One region of the Vibrio tubiashii ATCC 19109 genome, then DNA from elsewhere that is predicted to be linked to it. Evidence: predicted binding sites of a transcription regulator. Region 1 holds the regulator's gene; each other region holds the start of a gene.
The links. Region 1 encodes PurR, which represses purine synthesis genes. Its sites were predicted from a motif close to TNANGNAAACGTTTNCNTNA; they were not measured.

Region 1 (5,874 bases):
TGACAATGAGTTAGCGCATTTGGTTGAGGCGGGATCGGACTTCTTTATTATGCCTTCTGAGTTTGAGCCGTGTGGTTTGAATCAGATCTACAGCATGGCTTACGGTACACTCCCTATCGTTCGCGGCGTTGGTGGGTTGCGCGACAGCGTTAATGACTATGATGCTGAGCCTGAAAATGCAACGGGTTTTGTATTTGATGAACCAAAGCCAAGTGCTTTGCTTAACGTGTTGCAGCGTTCTTTACTGCTGCACGCGCAGCAACCTAACGAAGTCAAACGCGTTCAATTGTATGCGATGGAGCAAAATTTCTGTTGGAACAAATCGGCAGATGAATATCTATCCTTGTATCACAGTGCGTTGAACAAAAGCTAATATGAAACTAGGCGTCTTGAGGGCGCCTTTTTTGATGGTTACTTACACTTTTAATAAAAGAATAATTAAGAATTGAGGTAAATTGACGTAAATCCCCCTATGTTTATGGTACTCTCCGTAACCAATTTTATTGCTGAGTAAACCCTTTTCGATATGAGTGATACCTTGCTATTTCACAAAACCTTTACCCATCCCACAAGTGATGAATGGGTAGTCTTTGTGCATGGCGCAGGGGGAAGTTCCTCAATTTGGTTTAAGCAAATCAAAGCGTATAAACAGCATTTTAATCTATTACTTATCGATCTTCGTGGTCACGGTAAGTCGAATCAATTGATCAAAGAGCTAATGGCAAACCGCTATACGTTTCAAGCGGTGACAATGGACATTCTTAAGGTGCTTGATCACTTAAAGATACGTTCGGCTCATTTTGTTGGTATGTCTCTCGGCACGATAATTGTTCGAAACCTAGCGGAACTTGCAACAGATAGAGTCAAGTCGATGGTGCTAGGTGGCGCTGTAACGCGATTTAACGTCCGTTCGCAGATATTGGTTAGGCTAGGTGGCATGTGCAAACACGTTATCCCTTATATGTGGTTATACAGCCTTTTTGCTTATATTGTGATGCCGCAGCGTACTCAGAGGGAATCAAGGCACTTATTTATCCGCGAAGCAAAGAAGCTTTGCCAGAAAGAGTTTAAGCGTTGGTTTATTCTCACTTCGGAAGTTAACCCACTGATGAAGTATTTTAAGGATAGAGAACTGCCAATCCCAACGCTCTATTTGATGGGTGAGAAAGACTATATGTTTATTCAACCTGTGAAAGAGATGGTCGCAGCACATCGTAAAAGTAAGTTACTTGAGATTGCCGATTGCGGCCATGTATGTAACGTCGAGCGACCAGAAGAGTTCAATCACCATTCAATTTCATTTATTCAGCAGCAAATTGAAGCGCCTAAAATCGGTTAAGGTGCTGCTTGTCCGCATTGCCAACATGCGCCAAATTGAGGCTCGTTCATTTCCCCGCATTGGTTACAAAGCCAATTACTGCCAACATCTGCATTGTTAAATTGTTCGATAACCGTATTGGCATGCTTGGCTTGTTCTGGGTCAAGTAACCAGACATAAGGTTCGCTACTCTCGCCAAAAGGTATTTCACCTTGGAGCCCAAACACGCCTTCACCGCGAACTTCACAGTCAATCTGTTGAGACTTAAGAAGCTCACAAACAATGTGAGCTTCGGTAGGCGTCGATGCGGAATAGATCCTCATTAAGCATTTCCATTTGATGTTGAAGGGGAGCTCTTAATTTTAGCCATAATCCATTTTGCAATGACAGGGAATAAGCCGAGAAGTGCAAAAGAGGCTAAAACGGTTGGAGATACGATACCCGACAAGCTGTCTATTTGAGCCAGTTGAGTACCAGCATTCAGGTAAACCGCAGTTCCTGGCAACATACCGAGTTGACTCACCAAATAGAATCGAGCCGTCGCGATAGGTGTTAAACCCATTAACAAGTTGATGAGGAAGAATGGGAACACTGGAATTAATCTCAGTGAGAACAGATAAAATGCGCCATCTTTTTCAACGCCTTGGTTGATGGCATTGAGCTTTTCACCAAATTTGCTTTGTACCCAATCACGCAATAAGTATCGGCTGCTCAAAAATGCGAGTGTTGCACCTATGGTGCTAGCGAAAGAAACCAGCAGTAAGCTTGTCCAGAAACCGAAAAGGGCAGCACCCAAAAGAGTCACGACCGCAGCGCCAGGAATCGAAAAAGCGGTGATGGCAACATAGGCGATAAAATAGCTCGCCGCGGCGATAGTAAAGTTGTCAGCAATAAATGCCGCAAGCTCAGCTTGCTGGGCTTTGGCATTGTCTAGCGTGAGATACTGGCCAAAATTGACGCCAAGTAAAACAATCAATGCGACGAAAACAATTCCTAGGATGATCTTTTTATTCATGTTGAGCAGCTCCATTTAATTTCATGGATATCAAATATTAGTGTTACTAGACAAGACAGGGAAAGCAAGCGACAAATTTCAAGGTGGCAGATAAAAAACAATAAAAAAGTCAGCACTAAGGCTGACTTCTTCTAGATATATTGTTTTAGATTAGCTAACTTGCGTTAACAGTTCCTGACGTCGGCTTTGTGGGATAACCGACCAGTGCGTGCCTTTAATAGCACCTTCTAAAGCCCAGAGAAGTTCGATGTTAACATCGGCAGAGTGTGTAGACTGGATAGCCTTAAAAGCGTGTACGGCGCCCACCTCTTCTAAGTTTTCGACAGTGTCTATGCCTGCTTTCTTAAGCATGCGTTCTGTCGCTAGCCTTAAATTAGGAAGATCCTTCAAGCGATTCGGTTTCGCCTGCGATTGGCATTGTTTCTCTTGGTTTGCGGCTTTTAACGCGACGCTAGCAATCTTTAACGTTTTACCTGCGTCTGCTGCCCAGTCATCACAAAGCGCAAAATACTTTGTCACGACGGGAAAGCCGCGTTTTTTGTATACGTAAGGTTCTAGCCCTTGAGACTTAAATTGTTTAGCGAGAGCCGCGTCCGCGCGTACGTGAAGCTTATCGTTGACGACAAGTGCGAACATAGTGTCATCAGCAAAAATGCCAAAGCCACCAAACATTGAGCGAGACTTGATATGTCCTAACTGCTCAAATAAACGCATTGAGTCTTTTAGTATTGGTTTATCCATGCTGTGTTTTCTCGGTGTATAAGTATACGCCACCAATGCAGGTCCGAGAGATTAGCAAAATTATGCAGAGACATTGTCAGTAAGGTGTCATACGAGTGCAAGTAAAAGCGGTATGACAGTTTGCATATTCGCCATCGGCAACCCCGCTACCAGACAATAAATTGTTTAAGGCCGGAGGCTTTGCGTCCCATCCTTTCGGAATGGTTTGCCCTGTTCGTGGCATTAATCGAACACTTTAAGAATAAATAAATTCTGCGCAGAACATCACGTTTGTATAGGATAAATGTGACATTGGTTCAATAAATAGAGGGGAGATATACGCTTAGCCAATAGTACGGCTACTAGCTAAGCGTCTGAGTTAAGGTTATTTATTTAGATTACGAACGGTATTACGCTCAACAATCTCTGGGTGCATCTCAAACACGCGTTTTTCGTGCTCTTTGTCTTTAATTCGCTCAAGAAGAATTTCAAAGGCATTCTTACCAACACGACGTTTTGGTTGGTGAACCGTTGTTAACGGCGGAGAGAAGTACTCGGCCAGTTCAATATTATCGTAACCAATTACGGAAATATCTTGTGGGATTTGAATGCCTTTTTGTTGCAGGCGGCTCATTAAACCAAGTGCCATGGTGTCATTAAAACAGAACACGGCTGTTGGCTTTTTATCCATTGCAACAATTTTATCTGCCGCCAATACCGCTGTATCACATTCGAAGTTACCTTCAAGAATCCAATCTTCATTTACCGGTAGTTCCGCTTCGGCCATGGCACGCTTAAAGCCACTAATACGCTCAACACATGCTGCTTTTTCGAAGTGACCACTTAAACAAGCAATGTCAGTGTGACCACGTTCAATTAGGTATTTGGTTGCTAAGTAGCCGCCTTCTTCTGAGTTATCGATGATCTTATCTGCTTGAGAACTCTCTGGGCCCCAATCCATAACTACTTTTGGAATATCTTTGTGGCGATCAAGCATTTCGCTCAGCTCTTCAGTCAGATCTGAACACATCACTAGGATGCCATCTACACGCTTTTCAGCCAACATGCGAATGTAGTCGCGTTGTTTTTCATAGATGCCGCCTGTATTACACAGAATCAAGGTGTAACCTTGGCGGTAACAGTAGCTTTCTACGCCGTCGATAACTTCTGAGAAAAATAGGTTCGTCGATTGTGTCACTAACATACCGATTGTACGAGTAGTGTTGCACTTAAGACTACGAGCAACTGCACTCGGTGCATAATTAAGCTCGGTTACCGCTTCCATCACTTTTTCTTGTGTCGCTTCGGCAACAAAGCGTGTTTTGTTAATCACGTGAGACACAGTGGTTGTTGAAACACCAGCAAGGCGAGCAACGTCTTTAATAGTGGCCATAAATTTTGTCCTGTCGATGACTGCCACGAGAATATATTCAGTTTAGAATAAGTTGGCAGAAAGTATCAGAAACACAAAAACCGCTCTTATTTAGCGGTTTGTATTTGAATAGTTCATTTTTATCGTTTGCGGTCACGATTTTAGACCGCAATCCGACTTAGGGCAAACACATTTCTTCGAACTGACCTGTGTCAGTTCACATTGTCAGACTCTATTCACCGATTAAGTATGTGCAATCTAACTCTAAGAATGCCACTGTGAGAGAAGCGATCGCCGAGTAAAAACCGAACTCATCGAGTGTTTGACACTTAGCTGAAAACTTAGGGGTCCAACTTAGAAGGTGCTGACGAATGAAGCCCTCTTGCTCGATCAGTGCTTCTTCAATATGACGCTCTTGCTCAAGCTCATTAGAGCGAATGATGAGGTTGCCGAGAAAATCCAGCTCAATGGCAATATGGTCAGCAGGTTCATTTAAGCCTTCATCGACAGCAACACCATGCTCTAGCATTAACGCTTCCATCTCTTTCGCTGGTTTGTCGTTAAGCAGGCCAGTCTCTCCAATGTACATTGAAGCGTAAGGTAGTGCAGAGTCGCGATCAGACTTCAAAAATAGATCACAAAAATCAGCGGCAAGCTCTAGTTGTGCATCTTCGCGATCGATAAGGCGATTGAGTGCATCAATGACACGATCAATCGACGGCTTTAGATCGGCATTCTCGCCAAGGCCAGTAAGGAAAGAGCGGATTTGAGCTGAATGGTACTGTTCAAGGTTCTCTTCCGTTAATTCTTTGGCGTAAAGGCTTGAAAGCCACCAATAGATTTCCGCACGTTTCTCGTTGAATGCTTTGATTTCTTGCATTAGGTATCACTCCCAAAATAACTACCTATTAGTGTAACTAATAAAAATGAATAGCGGTAATGGCTTACGTGACAATAAAAGACGAATTATGAGCATTTATTAACAAAGGCGGCGGTTTTGTCTTGAATCAATAAAAAATCATCTTTCTCGTTTTTAAAGTGATAAATACTAGAAATGTTACTATTTATGAATAGAATAAATGATAGAACTATTCCCAATGCAAATTAAGTGGTGCAGATGAGTTATCACGTACTAGTAGTAGAAGACGACGTAGTGACTCGCAGCAAGCTCGTTGGCTACTTTCAGAATGAAGGTTACCAAGTCAGCGAAGCAGAAAGCGGCGAGCAGATGCGAGACATGCTACAAAGCAACGCGATTGATTTGGTGATGTTGGATATTAATCTACCCGGTGAAGATGGATTAATGCTAACTCGCGAACTTCGCAGTCAATCAGACATTGGAATTATCCTGGTAACAGGACGCACGGACAGCATCGACAAAATCGTTGGCCTTGAAATGGGCGCCGATGACTATGTCACTAAACCTTTTGAATTACGCGAGCTATTGGT
Region 2 (5,874 bases), 140 kb from region 1:
TAACGGCGCATAACAGTTTGTACTGGCTCAGCTAGAACTTCCCAGTTTTGGTCTAGTTCCGCAAGCAGTGCTTCACGGTTAACTTCTAGCTTGCTGATGCCTTTTAGTGTTGAAGTGTACGCGATGATTGCGTAGCCCACACCAACACCTAGGTTACGTAGGACTGTTGAGTCAGTTAGGTCACGCTGCCAGCGAGAGATTGGTAGTTTCTGCGCTAGGTGGCCGAATACTGCGTTTGCAAGACCTAGGTTACCTTCTGAGTTTTCAAAGTCGATCGGGTTAACTTTGTGTGGCATTGTTGAAGAACCGATCTCACCAGCAATAGTCTTCTGCTTGAAGTGACCTAGCGCGATGTAGCCCCATACGTCACGGTCGAAGTCGATTAGGATAGTGTTGAAACGTGCAACTGCATCGAACAGTTCAGCGATGTAATCGTGTGGTTCGATTTGAGTTGTGTATGGGTTCCACGTTACGCCTAGAGACTCAGTGATGAACTCTTCAGAGAACTGGTGCCAATCTACTTCTGGGTAAGCAGAAAGGTGAGCGTTGTAGTTACCTACAGCACCGTTAATCTTACCTAGGATTTCAACGTTAGCGATCTGCTTGTATTGACGCTCCATACGGTACGCCACGTTCGCCATCTCTTTACCCATAGTAGAAGGAGAAGCAGGCTGGCCGTGTGTACGAGATAGAAGAGGGATGTCACGGTACTCAACAGCAAGTGCTTTGATAGCGTCAATGATGTTTTTGATTTCAGGAAGAATCACTTCGTCACGAGCTTCTTTTAGCATTAGCGCGTGAGAGGTGTTGTTAATGTCTTCTGAAGTACAAGCAAAGTGAATGAACTCGTTTACAGCGTGAAGCTCAGGAACTCCTGCCACTTTTTCTTTTAGGAAGTACTCAACCGCTTTAACGTCGTGGTTAGTTGTACGCTCGATTTCTTTGATGCGTGCTGCGTCTTCTTCAGAGAAGTTTGCTGCTAACTCATCTAGGAACTTGTTTGCTTCAGCGCTGAATGCTGGTACTTCTGTGATTGCATCTGTAGCTGCAAGCTTTTGTAACCAACGAATTTCAACGATAGAGCGGTACTTTAGTAGTCCAAATTCACTAAAGATGCTGCGAAGTGCGATTGTTTTGCTTCCGTAACGACCGTCTACTGGTGAAACAGCAGTCAATGCTGACAGTTCCATGATGTTCTCCTGAAAATTGAGTTTCTAAATTTTGTGTGCTTTATACCAATTACCAAAGCGTTTGTCACGAACATTGCGCAAACGTTTGCTTTGCTCTTATTTTGGATAGAAAGTGCTTTGGTATAAAAGAAGAAGCTCGCGTCATGCGCGAGCTACTAATTAACGTTAGATTCGAGCTAATAGTATTTGTGCCTGCTCAACCATTTTCTTGCGTCCAAAGATTAGGTGACGACGTTTGCCGCCAACCTGACGCCATAAAACGGCACTGCGAATACCTGATAGAAGAAGAGCGCGAACTTTGTGTTGGTTCGATGTCTGTTGCAGCACTGATGGTGTACCAGTGACTTGAATACGTGGACCAACTGGGCTGATTACATCGAGATAGACGCTGGCAAGGTTGCTAATCATCTGCTCATCAAGTAGATCAAAATGCTCGAGTTGGCGTTCCAACATTTGAATGCGATCGCCTAACTGAGACATGGCATCGTTTCGAGTCTGAAGCTTACGCTCAAGCGCCATGAGGCTAATGATGTAACGTGTGATTTCGCTACCATTAGGAGTACTGTCGATCCCCTTAACCAAACACTCTAGACCAAGCTTGAGGTCGGATTCACGACCGAAAACACCAACGGTATTATTTGGGCTGGTGTTTAAGATCGCTTTTAGGGATGTTTCAAACGCGTCAGAGTCACAGTGACCGTTTTTTGCGACTTGTTGGACCAAGGCGACAGCTTGGCAAATTCCTGCAAAGGCGATGGTACGGTCATATAGTGTGTTAGCCACGTAGTTCTACTCCTAAAATTAAATGCGTTCTTCGATGATTCCGCCACCTAAGCAAACATCATCTTTATAGAAAACAGCAGATTGCCCCGGTGTTACAGCGATTTGAGGCTCGTCAAAGATCACTTTAATGTTTTCATCATCGATAGGGATGATAGTACATGGGATATCTGTTTGACGGTAGCGAGTTTTTACAGTGCATTGTAACGGTTCTTTAATCGCTTCACGAGCAACCCAGTGTAGTTGAGATGCAATCAAACCTTGAGATTTGAGCATTGGGTGATCTTTACCTTGAACAGCAATTAAGACATTGCGCTTAAGATCTTTGTCACCAACGAACCACGGGTCTTCATTACCGCCACCGCCTTTTTGGCCGCCGATATGCAGGCCTTTACGTTGACCTAAGGTGTGGTACATCAATCCGTTGTGCTTACCAATCACTTTACCTTCTGGTGTTTCAATGTCGCCTGGTTGCGCTGGTAGATAGCGGCCTAGGAAATCTGTGAACTTACGTTCGCCAATGAAACAGATACCAGTAGAGTCTTTTTTCTTCGCTGTGATCAGATCTTGTTCTTCAGCTATGCGGCGAACTTCTGGTTTCTCTAAATCACCAACAGGGAATAGGCTGCGTGCAACCTGATCGCTGCTTAGCGTGTACAGGAAGTAGCTTTGGTCTTTGTTGTTGTCTAGACCACGAAGCATGCGTGGCTTGTCGCCATTTTCAACTTCTTCTGGAGTTGGGAATGTACGGCGTACATAGTGACCCATAGCGATATAGTCTGCGTCGAGCACTTCATCCGCAAACTCTAAGAATGCTTTAAACTTGATCTCTTTGTTGCACAGAATATCTGGGTTAGGTGTACGACCTGCTTTGTATTCAGCAAGGAAATACTCGAATACGTTATCCCAATATTCCGCAGCAAAGTTAATCGTGTGCAGGTGAATGCCTAGCTTGTCACAGACCGCTTGCGCATCGGCAAGATCTTCAGCTGCTGTACAGTATTCTTCGTTGTCATCTTCTTCCCAGTTCTTCATAAACAGGCCTTCAACTTGATAGCCTTGCTGCTTAAGAAGATACGCAGATACAGATGAATCAACGCCACCGGACATGCCAACGATGACTTTCTTTTGACTGTTGTCAGACATTACTAAACACCACTTAATTTAACTGGACGCAGATTTTATCAGAAAGCATAGCGAGGGGACAGATCCGAGATCGAACTCACACTTCGATTTCGGGCGTTTATTAGACGTTTGCTTAGTGAAAATCGCGGAAACTTAACTATTAACCTGTATATGTGGCATAGTGGCGAAAATTCAAGAGAGCCAGAGTGAATCTAATGAGCGAAGAAAACCAAATCATCGAAGAAGCCCAGTTGATTGAAGTTATCGAAAACCAACTAGAAGATGGAAATCCAGTTAAGGTAAAAGAGACCTTAATGCGTTTGATGATGACGGGCACGCCTCGTGAAGACGCTATCGCTATGATGGCGTGCGCAGTAGCGATTGAAATCTTTGATGTAATGAAAAACGAAGGTGAGTTCAACTTGAAGCGCTATGCTGAGAACCTAGATCGCTTACCGGACCTTAGCTTTATGGAAGGTGAATAAGCCACGACTCCTTTCGATAAAACAGCCAGCCTATAGCGCTAAGAGCACTCACCAAAAGTGGGTGCTTCATCAATCGACCATCCCACTTATTTATTACATTCATAGCTGCTCAGATTTTAATTGCCGATGCAAACGTTTGCTATAATACCTTTTGTTGCCGTCCTAAAACCTGCAAGGTAGAATCCGGCATCCTTTCATCCCTTATTCAGATTCTTTACTGCAGAAGCATTGTTATGAAATTTCCTGGTCAACGTAAATCGAAGCATTACTTTCCTGTTCACGCTCGTGATCCATTAGTGAGTCAATCACAAGAAAGTAAAAAAATGTCGCGCACGCATATTATCGGCATTGATCAAACTCTTGTTGATATTGAGGCCAAAGTAAGCAGTGAGCTTATCGAAAAATACCAACTGAGTAAGGGACACTCGCTCGTTATTGATGATGAGACTGCAGAAGCGCTATATAACGAACTCAAAGAACGTGATTTGATCACCAATGAATACGCTGGTGGTACGATTGGTAATACGCTCCACAACTATTCAGTACTGGCTGATGACCGCTCTACGCTTTTAGGCGTAATGAGCCAAGATATTAAAATTGGCAGTTATGGTTACCGCTACTTATGCAATACATCAAGCCGTATGGATCTAAACCACCTTCAAGGTGTCGACGGGGCAATTGGTCGCTGTTTCGCATTAATTACTGAAGACGGTGAGCGCACTTTTGCTATTAGTGAAGGGCAAATGAACCAGCTCCATCCAGATAGCATTCCTGAGAAAATATTTAAAAACGCTTCTGCTTTGGTGTTAACCGCTTACTTGGTGCGTTGCAAGAAAGGCGACCCAATGCCTGAAGCGACGATGAGAGCGATCGAGTACGCAAAAAAACATGACGTACCTGTCGTACTGACTCTAGGCACTAAATTCGTTATTCAAGATGATCCAAAGTTCTGGCAAGACTTTTTAAACGAGCATGTTTCAGTAGTAGCAATGAATGAAGATGAAGCGGAAGCACTAACCGGAGAATCCGATCCTCTTGCAGCTTCTGATAAAACGCTAGAGTGGGTTGATTTAGTATTATGTACCGCTGGGCCAGTAGGCCTATTTATGGCGGGTTATACTGAAGAGTCTGCAAAACGTGAAACGTCTTTACCATTATTGCCAGGCAGTATTGCAGAATTTAACCGCTACGAATTTAGCCGACCTGCTTCAAAAGGGCTTTGCGATAATCCAATTAAAGTTTACTCGCATATTTCACCTTATATGGGTGGCCCAGAGAAAATTAAGAATACCAATGGTGCTGGTGATGCCGCTCTTTCTGCTTTATTACATGATATGGCAGCGAACAAATACCATAAAGAAAATGTGCCTAACTCAAGCAAGCACGCACATTCATACTTAACTTATTCATCGTTCTCGCAAGTATGTAAATACTCTAATCGCGCCAGTTACGAAGTGTTAGTGCAGCATTCACCGCGTTTATCTCGTGGACTTCCTGAGCGAGAAGATAGCTTGGAAGAAGCGTACTGGGAACGTTAATTCCGTTATTGAACGATAAAAGCTTCATTAAATTGAGGCTTTTTTATTTGCGGCAATAATAAAAAAGCGCCATATAGGCGCTTTTTGTAAATCATTAAAAGTGATTAGATTAGGAAGTCGTCTAGTGACTTGCCGGCATCTAGTTGCTCTTGGATTACTGAAGGTGTACGACCTTGACCTGTCCAAGTTTTCTCTTCACCTGAAGCATCTACATATTTATATTTTGCTGGGCGAGGAGCACGCTTCGCTTTTGGCTTACTTCCTTTAGACTCACCTGCCAATGCAGAAATAAGCGCTTCGACGTCGATGCCGTCTTTAGTAATCTGTTCAGCAATGGCGGCTAATTTAGCTTCTTGCTCTGCAGCTGCTTCACGTTCAGCTTCTTCTGCTTCTTTACGCTCAGCTACAACAGTAGTTAGTTTATCTAACGCTTCTTCTAATTGCTCAAGTGTTAGCTCTCGAGAAAAAGCACGTAGACTACGAATGTTTAATAGTGTTTTTGTTAGTTCCGACATTTATTCATCTCTTCACAATATAAGTTGTCGATGTATGAATCATAAACCTCTAAATTTAATATTACAATCTCACTGACATAAATTTACGTAAAATAAACTATCAGAATGTTGTTTGAGAGCCGTTTTATTATTAATTTAGTTGCTTGCAATAAATAGATTTTCTATCGCGCTTATCTCTTATATTAACAGAGGCCTATCTGGGAGTCCGGTTTCATATTAAATGTTATCGAAAATATAACCG
Region 3 (5,874 bases), 780 kb from region 1:
GCAAAGCCGACGAGAATACCGCCACAAATGAGGGCAGCCCACACAATCATGGCTGGAATATTCGATTTCACTGCATTGAAGCTTGAGAAAACCGCAGTCATCATATCAACACGACGTTCCATCATTAATGGAATGGAAAACGCTGAGATACTGAATACGACACATGCTAGAACGAAACCGACCAGCGAGCCTATGACTAAGAAAGGCAGAAACTCCGTTAGCGGTGCGCCCTGGACGGATGGATATAGAGCGTGTAGAAGTGCTGCTATTCTCATCCAGAAGATCATACATACCGCCAGTAAGACGGCGAATGCCCATTGAGAAGATGAGTTACGACCAATCGCTTTCATTGAGTGAAGTAGGCTTGCACTATGGCCTTTTTCTCTTTCCCAGCTCGCATCATAAAGACCAAGCGCTAAGAAAGGACCAATAAGCATATAGACAACGAGACTTGGCATCACGACTAAGTGCGTGCCCTGCCATTGGACAAGTAAAACAATACCTATTGCGGCGGCCATAAAGCACAAACCGTAAAAGGCGCTGATAAGTGGCATACGGACAAAGTCATGCAGACCGAGGGCAAGCCAATGGAATGGGGCAGAAATACTGACCTGATTACACGGAATCGTGCGGGCGTATTCTGAGTCTTTGACTTCTTTGTTCTTGTCATCGAAGTCGTGTGGATTCACCGTACGAGGCATATATCCTCCTTGATCGATTCTCTACCTACACTGCGCTCTTGAGCGACAGTGAACGAAACTCGATGCCCGGCTTGGCGACCTCTAATAATGTAAGCGGCGCATCAGTTAAACAGTTTACGAAGCAAGATCGCTGTGCGATTTGTTCGTTAACATATTTTTAACTATTGACCGCATGGCAAAAAAATACAAATTTCTTGATGTTTTTTTGCGCATAAAAAAAGAACGTCTGGTAATCCAGACGTTCTTAATATTTTTATAGTGTAATCAAAGATTACTTCAGACCAGCGAACTCGCGCAGTAGAGCTGCTTTATCTGTCGCTTCCCATGGGAACTCTTCGCGACCGAAGTGGCCGTATGCCGCAGTCTTCTTGTAGATAGGCTGAAGTAGGTTCAGCATCTCTTGCAGACCGTATGGGCGAAGGTCGAAGTTTTGACGAACTGCTTCGATGATGATGTCGTGAGATACTTTCTCAGTACCAAACGTCTCAACCATGATAGACGTTGGATCAGCAACACCGATCGCGTAAGAAAGTTGGATTTCACAACGATCTGCTAGACCAGCAGCAACGATGTTTTTCGCAACGTAGCGTGCTGCGTATGCTGCAGAACGGTCAACTTTTGATGGATCTTTACCAGAGAAAGCACCACCACCGTGACGAGCCGCACCACCGTAGGTATCAACGATGATCTTACGACCAGTTAGACCACAGTCACCCATAGGACCACCGATTACAAAACGGCCGGTTGGGTTGATGAAGAAGTTAGTCTCTTTATTGATCCACTCAGAAGGCAGTACAGGTTTGATGATCTCTTCCATTACTGCTTCACGTAGGTCAGGCGTCGAGATTGAATCACAGTGCTGAGTAGAAAGAACAACTGCATCAATACCAACGATCTTACCTTGGTCGTACTGGAAAGTTACCTGAGACTTAGCGTCAGGGCGTAACCATGGCAGTGTACCGTTTTTACGTACTTCAGCTTGCTTTTGAACAAGAAGGTGAGAGTAAGTAATTGGAGCTGGCATTAGAATGTCAGTTTCGTTGGTCGCATAACCGAACATGATCCCTTGGTCACCAGCGCCTTGCTCTTTAGGGTCTGCTTTATCAACGCCTTGGTTGATGTCAGGTGATTGCTTACCGATAGTGTTTAGAACCGCACAAGAGTCAGCATCGAAACCCATGTCAGAGTGAACATAACCAATTTCACGCACTGTCTGGCGAGTTAGCTCTTCGATATCTACCCATGCTGAAGTCGTGATTTCACCACCAACCATCACCATGCCGGTCTTTACGTAAGTTTCACAAGCAACACGTGCCTTTGGGTCTTGCTCTAGAATCGCATCAAGGACTGCATCAGAAATTTGGTCTGCAATTTTATCTGGATGACCTTCTGAAACAGACTCAGAAGTAAACAGGTGCTTAGCCATGTGAGCTCCACTTTAAATTTTTAGAGAGCGCTCCGTTATCAAAGGGGGAGCACTAATAAATAATACTGATATCTGTAGGTGTATCTACATCTAGACGTCTATTTTAGTTTTGAATGCTCGGATTACAAGCTCTTTTTTGTTATTTACTAAAACCAAACGTTTGCGTTAATCGGTCGAAATATTAGTAACTTTTATCGATATGTTGCGAAAGCGAGGAAATTTGTGAGCTTTTGTCTTGGAAAACGATTGCAGTGCTGGTGGTGCTTTGAGAGAATTATCGCTCATTTTATATTTGATTCGCTTAATGCATTCAGGAGCTGACATGTCTTCTCGTCAACATCTCGCTAACGCAATTCGTGCTCTAAGCATGGATGGAGTTCAACAAGCTAACTCTGGTCACCCAGGTGCACCTATGGGTATGGCTGATATCGCTGAAGTTCTTTGGCGTTCTCACCTAAATCACAACCCGTCTAACCCTGAGTGGGCTGACCGCGACCGTTTCGTTTTATCAAACGGCCACGGCTCTATGCTGATTTACTCTTTGCTACACCTTTCTGGCTATGAGTTATCAATTGACGATTTGAAAAACTTCCGTCAGCTACACTCTAAGACTCCAGGTCACCCAGAGTATGGTTATGCACCAGGCGTTGAAACTACAACGGGTCCTCTAGGTCAAGGTATCACTAACGCTGTTGGTATGGCGCTAGCTGAGAAGACACTTGCAGCACAGTTCAACAAAGAAGACCACGATATCGTTGATCACTTCACCTATGCATTCATGGGTGACGGCTGTCTGATGGAAGGTATCTCGCACGAAGCATGTTCTCTAGCAGGTACACTAGGTCTGGGCAAACTGATCGCGTTCTGGGATGACAACGGCATCTCTATCGACGGTGAAGTAGAAGGTTGGTTCTCTGACGACACACCTAAGCGTTTTGAAGCATACGGCTGGCACGTAATCCCTGCAGTAGACGGTCACGATCCAGAAGCGATCAATGCAGCTATTGTTGCAGCGAAAGCTGACCCACGCCCAACTCTAATCTGTACTAAGACGATCATCGGTTTTGGTTCACCTAACAAGTCTGGTTCACACGACTGTCACGGTGCTCCGCTAGGCGCTGAAGAAATTGCAGCAACTCGCAAAGAACTTGGCTGGGAACACGGTCCATTCGAAATCCCTGCTGACGTATACGCAGAGTGGGATGCGAAAGAAGCAGGCGCAGCTAAGGAAGCAGCGTGGAACACTAAGTTTGATGCATACGCAGCAGCTTACCCAGCTGAAGCGGCTGAGCTTAAACGTCGCCTAAACGGTGAACTACCTGCCGAGTGGGAAGAGAAAGCCAATGCAATCATTGCTGATCTTCAGGCTAACCCTGCCAACATCGCATCACGTAAAGCGTCGCAAAACGCACTAGAAGCGTTCGGTGCTATGCTACCTGAATTCCTAGGCGGCTCTGCTGACCTTGCCCCTTCTAACCTAACTATGTGGTCTGGTTCTAAATCTGTGTCTGCTGAAGATGCGTCAGGTAACTACATCCACTACGGTGTACGTGAATTCGGTATGACAGCGATCATGAACGGTATTGCACTACATGGTGGTTTCGTACCATACGGCGCAACGTTCCTAATGTTCATGGAGTACGCACGTAACGCGATGCGTATGGCGGCTCTGATGAAAGTTCAGAACATCCAAGTTTACACGCACGACTCTATCGGTCTTGGTGAAGATGGCCCAACTCACCAACCGGTTGAGCAAATGGCTTCTCTGCGTCTAACGCCAAACATGAGCACATGGCGTCCATGTGACCAAGTGGAATCTGCAGTCGCTTGGAAACTGGCTATCGAGCGTAAAGACGGTCCAACATCTCTGATCTTCTCTCGTCAAAACCTTGCACAGCAAGAGCGTAACGAAGAGCAGGTTGCAAACATCGCTCGCGGTGGTTACATCCTAAAAGATTGTGAAGGCAAGCCAGAGCTAATCCTTATCGCTACAGGTTCTGAGGTTGAGCTAGCAGTAGAAGCAGCAGCGCAACTAACGGCTGAAGGTAAGAAGGTACGTGTAGTATCTATGCCTGCTACTGACGCATTCGACAAGCAAGACGCTGAGTACCGTGAATCTGTACTTCCATCTGACGTTACAGCTCGTATCGCTGTAGAAGCTGGCATCGCTGACTTCTGGTACAAGTACGTTGGCTTCGACGGTCGTATCATCGGTATGACAACATTTGGTGAATCTGCACCAGCAGGTGAGCTATTCAAGATGTTCGGTTTCACTACAGAAAACGTAGTAAACACAGCAAAAGAGCTACTAGCATAAGATTTGCTGAAGTCATGAAGTAGAAAACCGAGCCTAGTGGCTCGGTTTTTTTATGCGTTCAATCTGAGGTCAAGTAGCGACTACTCAAACTCGTTACCCCAGTTATCCTTCTCTTTGTGGCCGCAGACTTTACACGTGACATATCTGTCCATGTCATAGTAGTGACCGCCATTAATAAAGGCATGAGCCATCAGTTTGACTCTACCTAACAAAGAAGTGTCCGTGTCGTAGCTGCTGGTCTTTCTTACAAGCACTTCACTATGGGGTGCTTCTTGTTCGCACTGTTTACAAAAGTGAGTGGCTGGGTACCCAGACATAGTCATTTCCTTTGGTTGATGAAACTAGATAAGAAACAGCCATAAGGAAAACAACCTCACACAGCGACTATCTATATTGCTGGCTTATTATTCAAGTTATACAGTTTCAATTGTTCGGCACACATCACTAACTTAATGCGCTTTGGCCTACTATCGGGTAGTATTTGTGACACGAAAATGATGTAGGGCGATGGAGTTATGCTGAAAGTTGCGATCAACGGGTTTGGACGTATTGGCCGTAATGTTTTGCGAGCGGTATATGAAAGTGGCAAAAACCAACAAATAAAGGTAGTGGCGGTGAATGAACTGGCGCAACCGGATGCGATGGCCCATCTACTTCAATATGATACTAGTCATGGTCGTTTTGGTAGAAAAGTGACCAACGATCAAGAGCACATCTATATCCACCATGATACTCCTCATCAAGGCACTGGTGAGTTTGATTCCATCCGTATCCTTCATCTTAATGATATTGAGCTACTGCCTTGGCGTGATCTCGAAGTGGATTTAGTTCTCGACTGCACAGGTGTATTTGGCACTCAAGCGGATGGTCAGGAGCATATCAAAGCAGGAGCCAAGAAAGTCCTGTTCTCGCATCCTGGTGCCTGCGACCTTGATAACACCATCATCTATGGTGTTAATCACGAAACGCTCAAAGCGGAACACAATGTGGTTTCCAATGGCTCTTGTACCACCAATTGTATTGTGCCGATCATTAAAGCGCTTGATGATGCGTTTGAAATTGAATCTGGCACTATCACTACTATCCACTCTTCTATGAACGACCAGCAAGTCATAGACGCCTACCATTCGGACCTAAGACGTACCCGTGCAGCGAGTCAGTCGATCATTCCTGTGGACACCAAGTTGCATAAAGGTATTGAAAGAATCTTCCCGAAATTTTCCAACAAGTTTGAAGCGATTTCTGTAAGAGTTCCGACGGTAAACGTCACAGCAATGGATTTAAGTGTCACAATTAATACAAATGTGAAAGTTAATGACGTAAATCAAACCATTGTTAACGCATCTCAGTGTACATTACAGGGCATTGTTGACTATACTGAAGCGCCGCTCGTTTCGATCGACTTTAATCATGATCCCCATAGCGCGATT
Region 4 (5,874 bases), 340 kb from region 1:
GGCTCGACGCATATCACTAATTTCTCGCCTGTAATCGTTATCATGTGTGACATCACTCAAATAATGCAACAGACAATATCGTTACAATATATTTTGTGATCTTGATCGCCGAATAATTCTCATCTTTACATAAAATGTAATACCAATATCGGAGTTTACACACCAGTATCTGGCTCTAAACTCAAAGATATCAACGATGTTTATTAAAGGACTCACTATGAGAAGCCGCATTGAACAGGCGCTATCTGAAGTGCCACAAAACGTAGCAGATTTCTTATCTCCTATTCTTCTTGCTGACGATTTTGACGCGACGATTTCTTCAGAGCAATTTGAGCAACTCCTCGCTATTTCAGGTCTTGAAGACGCGGAACTACGAGTATTGCTACTTCCATTTGCAGCCGCTTATTCCTATGCTCCGCTTTCAAAGTTTTATGTGGGTGCAATTGTTCGCGGCCTATCTGGCAAACTGTACTTCGGCGCGAATGTCGAGTTTGACGGCGTTCAACTAGGGCAAACCGTTCACGCAGAGCAATCAGCAATCAGCCATGCATGGATGAAGGGTGAACAAGGCGTTGCTGACATCACGATCAACTACAGCCCTTGTGGTCACTGCCGTCAGTTTATGAATGAACTTTCAACCGCTAACGAGCTTAAGATCCAACTGCCTAAACGTGAAGGTCAGCCACTTCATTACTACTTACCAGAGTCGTTTGGCCCTTCAGATCTTGGCATCGAATCAGCATTGATGACCTCTGTTGACCATGGAAAACAGACACAAGAGCAAGATGAGCTACTACAACTGGCTGTCGCTGCCTTAAATCGAAGCCATGCCCCTTACACACATAACTTAAGTGGTGTCGCGATTAAGACCAAAGATGGCAAAGTATATCAAGGCGCATATGCAGAAAACGCTGCATTTAACCCAAGCCTACCGCCACTTCAGGTTGCGTTGATCCAGTTACTGTTAGACCGTAAGGAGCTCGAAAGTATTGATTCTGCGGCCTTGGTAGAAGTAGAAGACGGTACTATCAGCCATCTAGCAAACACGCAAGCGACGCTAGAAGCACTAAACCCTGATATTCCAATCACTTACTTGGAACTTTAAACTGAGAAAGGCGCTAAATTAGCGCCTTTTCTTGTATCAATTCGGGGTTAAACATCGAAAAACAGTTTGGGGTCGACTTCTAACTGACTAGGGGCTATAGCCTTTTTAATCGTTAGTTTGGTTGTTTTCATATCGACAAAACTTACATCGACAAAACGATGATACTTACGCGAATAGAAACATTTGATTTCTGGCTTTAGCGGCTCGTGGGAGTTCGAAGTCCAAATAATACCTACACGTCCATCACTCAACTCGACCAAAGCCCCGACAGGGAAAACGCCAATACAGTTGATGAATTTGTACACCAACTCTTTGTCTAAATGATTCGGTGTTAAGCTCAAGAGTATTTTAAACGCTTCTGCTGGGCTCATGCCTTGCTTGTAACAGCGATCGGCAGTCAACGCATCATAGATATCAACAATACAGCTCATACGACCGTGTAGAGGGATTTCATCCCCTTTTAGCCCCGCTGGATAGCCGTTCCCATCGAGTTTTTCATGATGCATCAAACAAACATCGCGGCTAACATCACTCAAACCTGTAACCGTAGTGATGATCTCTTTCGCGTAAACCTGATGAAGCTTCATATGCTCGAACTCTTCGGGTGTTAACCGAGCAGGTTTGTGCAGAACTTTATCATCAACCTTAATTTTGCCAACATCGTGAATAATGCCCCCAATCGCCATTTGTTTTAGCGTCTCTTTCGGCAGGCCAAGATGTTTACCAAAGGTCACGAGCAGAGTCGCAACGTTGACTGAGTGTTCAAGTAAGTATTCATCTTTATTACGCAGCGCAGACACACAATGCAATGCATCTGAGTCAAGCAACACGGACTCGATCATGTCGTCTGCGAGATCATCCAATTCAGAGACATGGATTGGCTTACCTTCAAAAGTTTGCGTCAGAATCCTGTTAGCCAGCCCCTTCGCTTCTTTGATGATTTTCTGCGCTTTCTTTTGCTGTGAAAAGCGGCTCACCTTTTTCCGCTTCACTGGCGTTGATGCTTCTTGTGGCGATTCAGTTTCTTCCACAACCTTAACGGGTTTAAAAACACTCCCTTTTACTGACAACTCCTTGTCTACCCAAGCAAATTTAACTCCATTTTTAACAAGCTGTTTGACTGCTTGTTCGGACGGTACACGCCCCGCATTGGCGAGATTGACGCGTTTACTGTCTTCAATTGCAGTCACAAACATGCCAACGGTCAGCGTACCGATTGGTATTTTTATGGATTTTTCTGGGTCGAACTGCATTAAGTTAGTAGCCGTATTCTTATTAGAGTTGATTATTGTTAGTGATTATAACTCTAATGCTGAGTATTTACGTAATAAGTGATTGCAATTGCTCAATAAACACCCAAAAAGCGGTAATAAAGTAGAGAATTATCGAAATCGTAATTTTCATCGCTCTTGTCTCGCAGTACTCCACCACTAAAATTCACCAAACACCACAAAGCAAACGTTTGCTTTTCTTTTTCCAATGAGTATCATGCTCGCAAAACCTTCTATTCCTCTTACATTTTAGGGTTAATTATGTTCGGTACTGCAACAGCAAATCATGCAACTCGCGTTCTGCTTCTTGGCTCAGGTGAACTCGGTAAAGAAGTCGCCATCGAATGCCAACGCCTTGGTCTTGAAGTGATCGCATGCGATCGTTACGAAAATGCACCAGCGATGCAGGTTGCCCATCGCAGCTATACATTAGATATGCTTGATGGAGACGCGCTACAGGCAATCATCGAAAAAGAACAGCCTGATTATGTCGTCCCTGAAATTGAAGCCATCGCGACCGATACGTTAGTAGAATTAGAAGCCCAAGGCTTGAACGTCGTGCCAACCGCGAAAGCAACAAAGCTAACAATGAACCGTGAAGGGATCCGTCGCTTAGCCGCAGAAGAGCTAAGCTTAACCACTTCCCCTTATCGCTTTGCAGACAGCTATGAAGAGTTTGTTGCCTCAGTAGAAGCGGTTGGTGTGCCTTGTGTATGTAAACCGGTCATGAGTTCTTCAGGTAAAGGCCAAAGTGTAATTAAAAGCGCTGAAGATATTGATAAAGCTTGGAACTATGCACAAGAAGGCGGACGTACTGGAGCAGGTCGCGTTATTGTAGAAGGGTTTATTGATTTCGATTACGAGATCACCTTGCTCACTGTTCGCGCTGTTGATGGCGTTCATTTTTGCGCGCCAATCGGCCACCGTCAGGAGGATGGCGACTACCGTGAATCTTGGCAGCCACAAACCATGACAGACATCGCGCTAGCCGCTGCCCAAGACGCTGCGGGTAAAGTTGTTAACGCACTTGGCGGTTACGGCATCTTTGGAGTTGAGCTGTTTGTCAAAGGCGACACGGTTATCTTTAACGAAGTCTCACCTCGTCCGCACGATACTGGCCTAGTTACTCTGATGTCACAAGATAGTTCTGAGTTCGCTCTGCACGTTCGCGCATTTGCAGGTATGCCAATCGCTGGGATTACTCAGTATGGCCCTGCAGCCTCAGCCGTTATCTTAGGGCAAGGAACATCTAGCGATATTCGCTTCGAAGGCCTAGGCGATGCGTTAGCTGCGCCACAAACTCAGCTACGATTATTCGGCAAACCCGATATTGATGGACGCCGCCGTTTAGGAGTCGCCATTGCTCGTCGTGAATCCATCGAACAAGCAATTAAAGACGCTAAACAAAGCGCAGATAAAGTAAAAATCATTTACTAAATCGTTTTATCGAAACTAAAAGGCTTGGTCATTTGAAATGACCAAGCCTTTGTTTATCTTAAATTTAAACCACTTCAATCAAGTAAACTTCTTCAGCGAATCGTGCAGATTCATGTTTAGCAATCTTAGGATGCTTCTCAGCTTCTTCATTGCTCTCTAGCTTAGTGATCTTGTAGCCATCGTACAGCGCTCTCACCTCTGATTCAGGGACAGCAAATGGAGGTCCCGGCATTAACTCTTGATCATAATCGAGAGTAACCAGCAAAATGCGCCCATCGGGTTTAAGGAGCGACTTAATCTTTTCTACGTATTGCACTCGCATTTCTTTTGGTAAAGCAATGAGCGAGGCTCGATCATAAACGATATCAACCGGCTTGATTGGCGCAGTAAAGTAGTCACCGACATAGATAGATAGCTCATCAAACTGAAACAGCTCATGCTGACCATTAATCGGCATCACCATTGGCGTGTAAAAATGTTCAGCAAAGAAAGCACGCACGGCAATATTGCTCAGCTCTACCCCCTGAACATCAGAGTGTTTCGTTGCCAGCCATACCAAGTCTTCTGACTTTCCACACAAAGGGACAAAAACGTTGTCCTCTTGGCTTGGGTTCGTTTCCTGCCAATATTTAATCAGTAGCGGATTCACGTCCTCTAGGTGAAAACCGATCTGGTTTGCCGCCCATTTACCGTGCCAAAATTCTGGGTCTCTCATTTTGTTTCTCTGTGACTGACTTCGTAGCGCATAGCCTATCGGAAAGTGAAGCTAAGTGGTATCCCTTCACCAATCCTATTCTGAAAACTTTATTCAGATTAGGTTCATTTTCATCAGATATACTTAGTTACACATTGAAGATGAACCTTTGAAAAGGGTTGCACTCTAATTAAACGCAAAGGAAATGCGAGACTGTTCAAAGTTTTATCAACGGTCGATGGGAAAGCGATTGGAATCGCACAAAGTGCCCCCATTAACTATGTAGAGATGAGTAGCGCTAGTGATTGAAACTTTTTTCGACACCTTTTTAGCTAAGCCCTACACATCTAAGGAGAGTGAATGAGCCTATTTTTGCGAACTACGGCCCTGATGCTTCTAATGCTCAGCCGTGCCCCTGCATTTGCTGCTATTCCAACCGCGCCGGGTAACGAGGAAAACCGTTCTACTAACCAGAACGAAGTGTGTTCCAAAGCATTCAAACATAACCTAAGCGGCCTTTACGGCATTAAGTCAATGTCGACCACTCCACTTCAGCCATACACTGATTTCGACGTTCTTTATAGCAAAGCCCATCAAGCTCAAGCAGAACTAGAGACCATCTGTAAAAGTACTGCTCTACTGACTTCAACAGAATCTTACTTCGCTGGTGTTAAATCGTCTGACCGTGCTAAAGAAAAGATTGCTTATGAACTTGATGGTCAAACAGAGCGAATTACAGACCTAGCCCGTGCAACGATTGTCGCTGACGACATTGAAAGCCTGATGTCTGCCTATGAAGTACTTAACCGCGAAACAACCATTGTTAAAGTTAAAAACCGCTTTAAGAAACCAGCGGAATCTGGATACCGCGATTTAAACGTTCTCGTTCAGCTGCCAAAAACAAACTTAGTCGCTGAAGTACAGCTTCACCTTAAAGCCATAGCTGATGTGAAAAGTGGCCCAGAGCATGACATCTACGAACGTATTCAAAAAATCGAGCGTGCCGCTGCGATTGAAGGCCGTGAATACAACGAGTTTGAAATGGCACAGATTCGCAATATGCGCCGTGAATCTAAAGAACTATATCAAAACGCTTGGCAGCCATACATTACCACTCACCTAAGCGCAGCCTAACCTTATTGGGCTTACCTGAACATTCAGGTAAGCCTTTCGATTTAGCAAAGCTTCACCTCTTAAACTATATTTCTATCAAACAGATAAAAATAAGTTGGAGGCAACAATGGGAGGGAAGCTCTGGCTCTTGATCAGCATGATCGTTTTGCTAACGTTAAATTATGCCTCAGCCGACGACGGATACGGCCCTCTTCAAAGCTATACTCAGTCGCCTCTGCATACCAACGTCCACT

Region 2: the regulator PurR is predicted to act here: its motif matches at 3,705-3,724, upstream of IX91_RS05785 (inosine/guanosine kinase).
Region 3: the regulator PurR is predicted to act here: its motif matches at 2,276-2,295, upstream of metK (methionine adenosyltransferase).
Region 4: the regulator PurR is predicted to act here: its motif matches at 2,556-2,575, upstream of purT (formate-dependent phosphoribosylglycinamide formyltransferase).

What each region holds. Positions count from the first base shown of each region.
Region 1 covers NZ_CP009354.1:1,134,433-1,140,306, forward strand. Annotated here, with positions in the region: gene glgA (glycogen synthase GlgA) at 1-373, shown strand, start outside; gene IX91_RS05165 (alpha/beta fold hydrolase) at 527-1,339, shown strand; gene IX91_RS05170 (putative signal transducing protein) at 1,336-1,641, opposite strand; gene IX91_RS05175 (TVP38/TMEM64 family protein) at 1,641-2,333, opposite strand; gene IX91_RS05180 (TfoX/Sxy family DNA transformation protein) at 2,484-3,074, opposite strand; cyclic di-GMP riboswitch class I at 3,208-3,294, opposite strand; gene purR (HTH-type transcriptional repressor PurR) at 3,439-4,446, opposite strand; gene torD (molecular chaperone TorD) at 4,658-5,305, opposite strand; gene torR (two-component system response regulator TorR) at 5,543-5,874, shown strand, end outside.
Region 2 covers NZ_CP009354.1:1,270,689-1,276,562, forward strand. Annotated here, with positions in the region: gene purB (adenylosuccinate lyase) at 1-1,190, opposite strand, end outside; gene hflD (high frequency lysogenization protein HflD) at 1,356-1,973, opposite strand; gene mnmA (tRNA 2-thiouridine(34) synthase MnmA) at 1,992-3,116, opposite strand; gene IX91_RS05780 (hypothetical protein) at 3,311-3,580, shown strand; gene IX91_RS05785 (inosine/guanosine kinase) at 3,814-5,118, shown strand; gene IX91_RS05790 (H-NS family histone-like protein) at 5,223-5,633, opposite strand.
Region 3 covers NZ_CP009354.1:354,710-360,583, forward strand. Annotated here, with positions in the region: gene IX91_RS01790 (DUF2189 domain-containing protein) at 1-701, opposite strand, end outside; gene metK (methionine adenosyltransferase) at 973-2,127, opposite strand; gene tkt (transketolase) at 2,450-4,444, shown strand; gene IX91_RS01805 (hypothetical protein) at 4,525-4,761, opposite strand; gene epd (erythrose-4-phosphate dehydrogenase) at 4,960-5,874, shown strand, end outside.
Region 4 covers NZ_CP009354.1:1,471,563-1,477,436, reverse strand. Annotated here, with positions in the region: gene cdd (cytidine deaminase) at 218-1,105, shown strand; gene IX91_RS06705 (HD-GYP domain-containing protein) at 1,153-2,358, opposite strand; gene purT (formate-dependent phosphoribosylglycinamide formyltransferase) at 2,638-3,813, shown strand; gene IX91_RS06695 (thiopurine S-methyltransferase) at 3,878-4,528, opposite strand; gene IX91_RS06690 (nucleotidyltransferase family protein) at 4,868-5,641, shown strand; gene IX91_RS06685 (DUF3187 family protein) at 5,748-5,874, shown strand, end outside.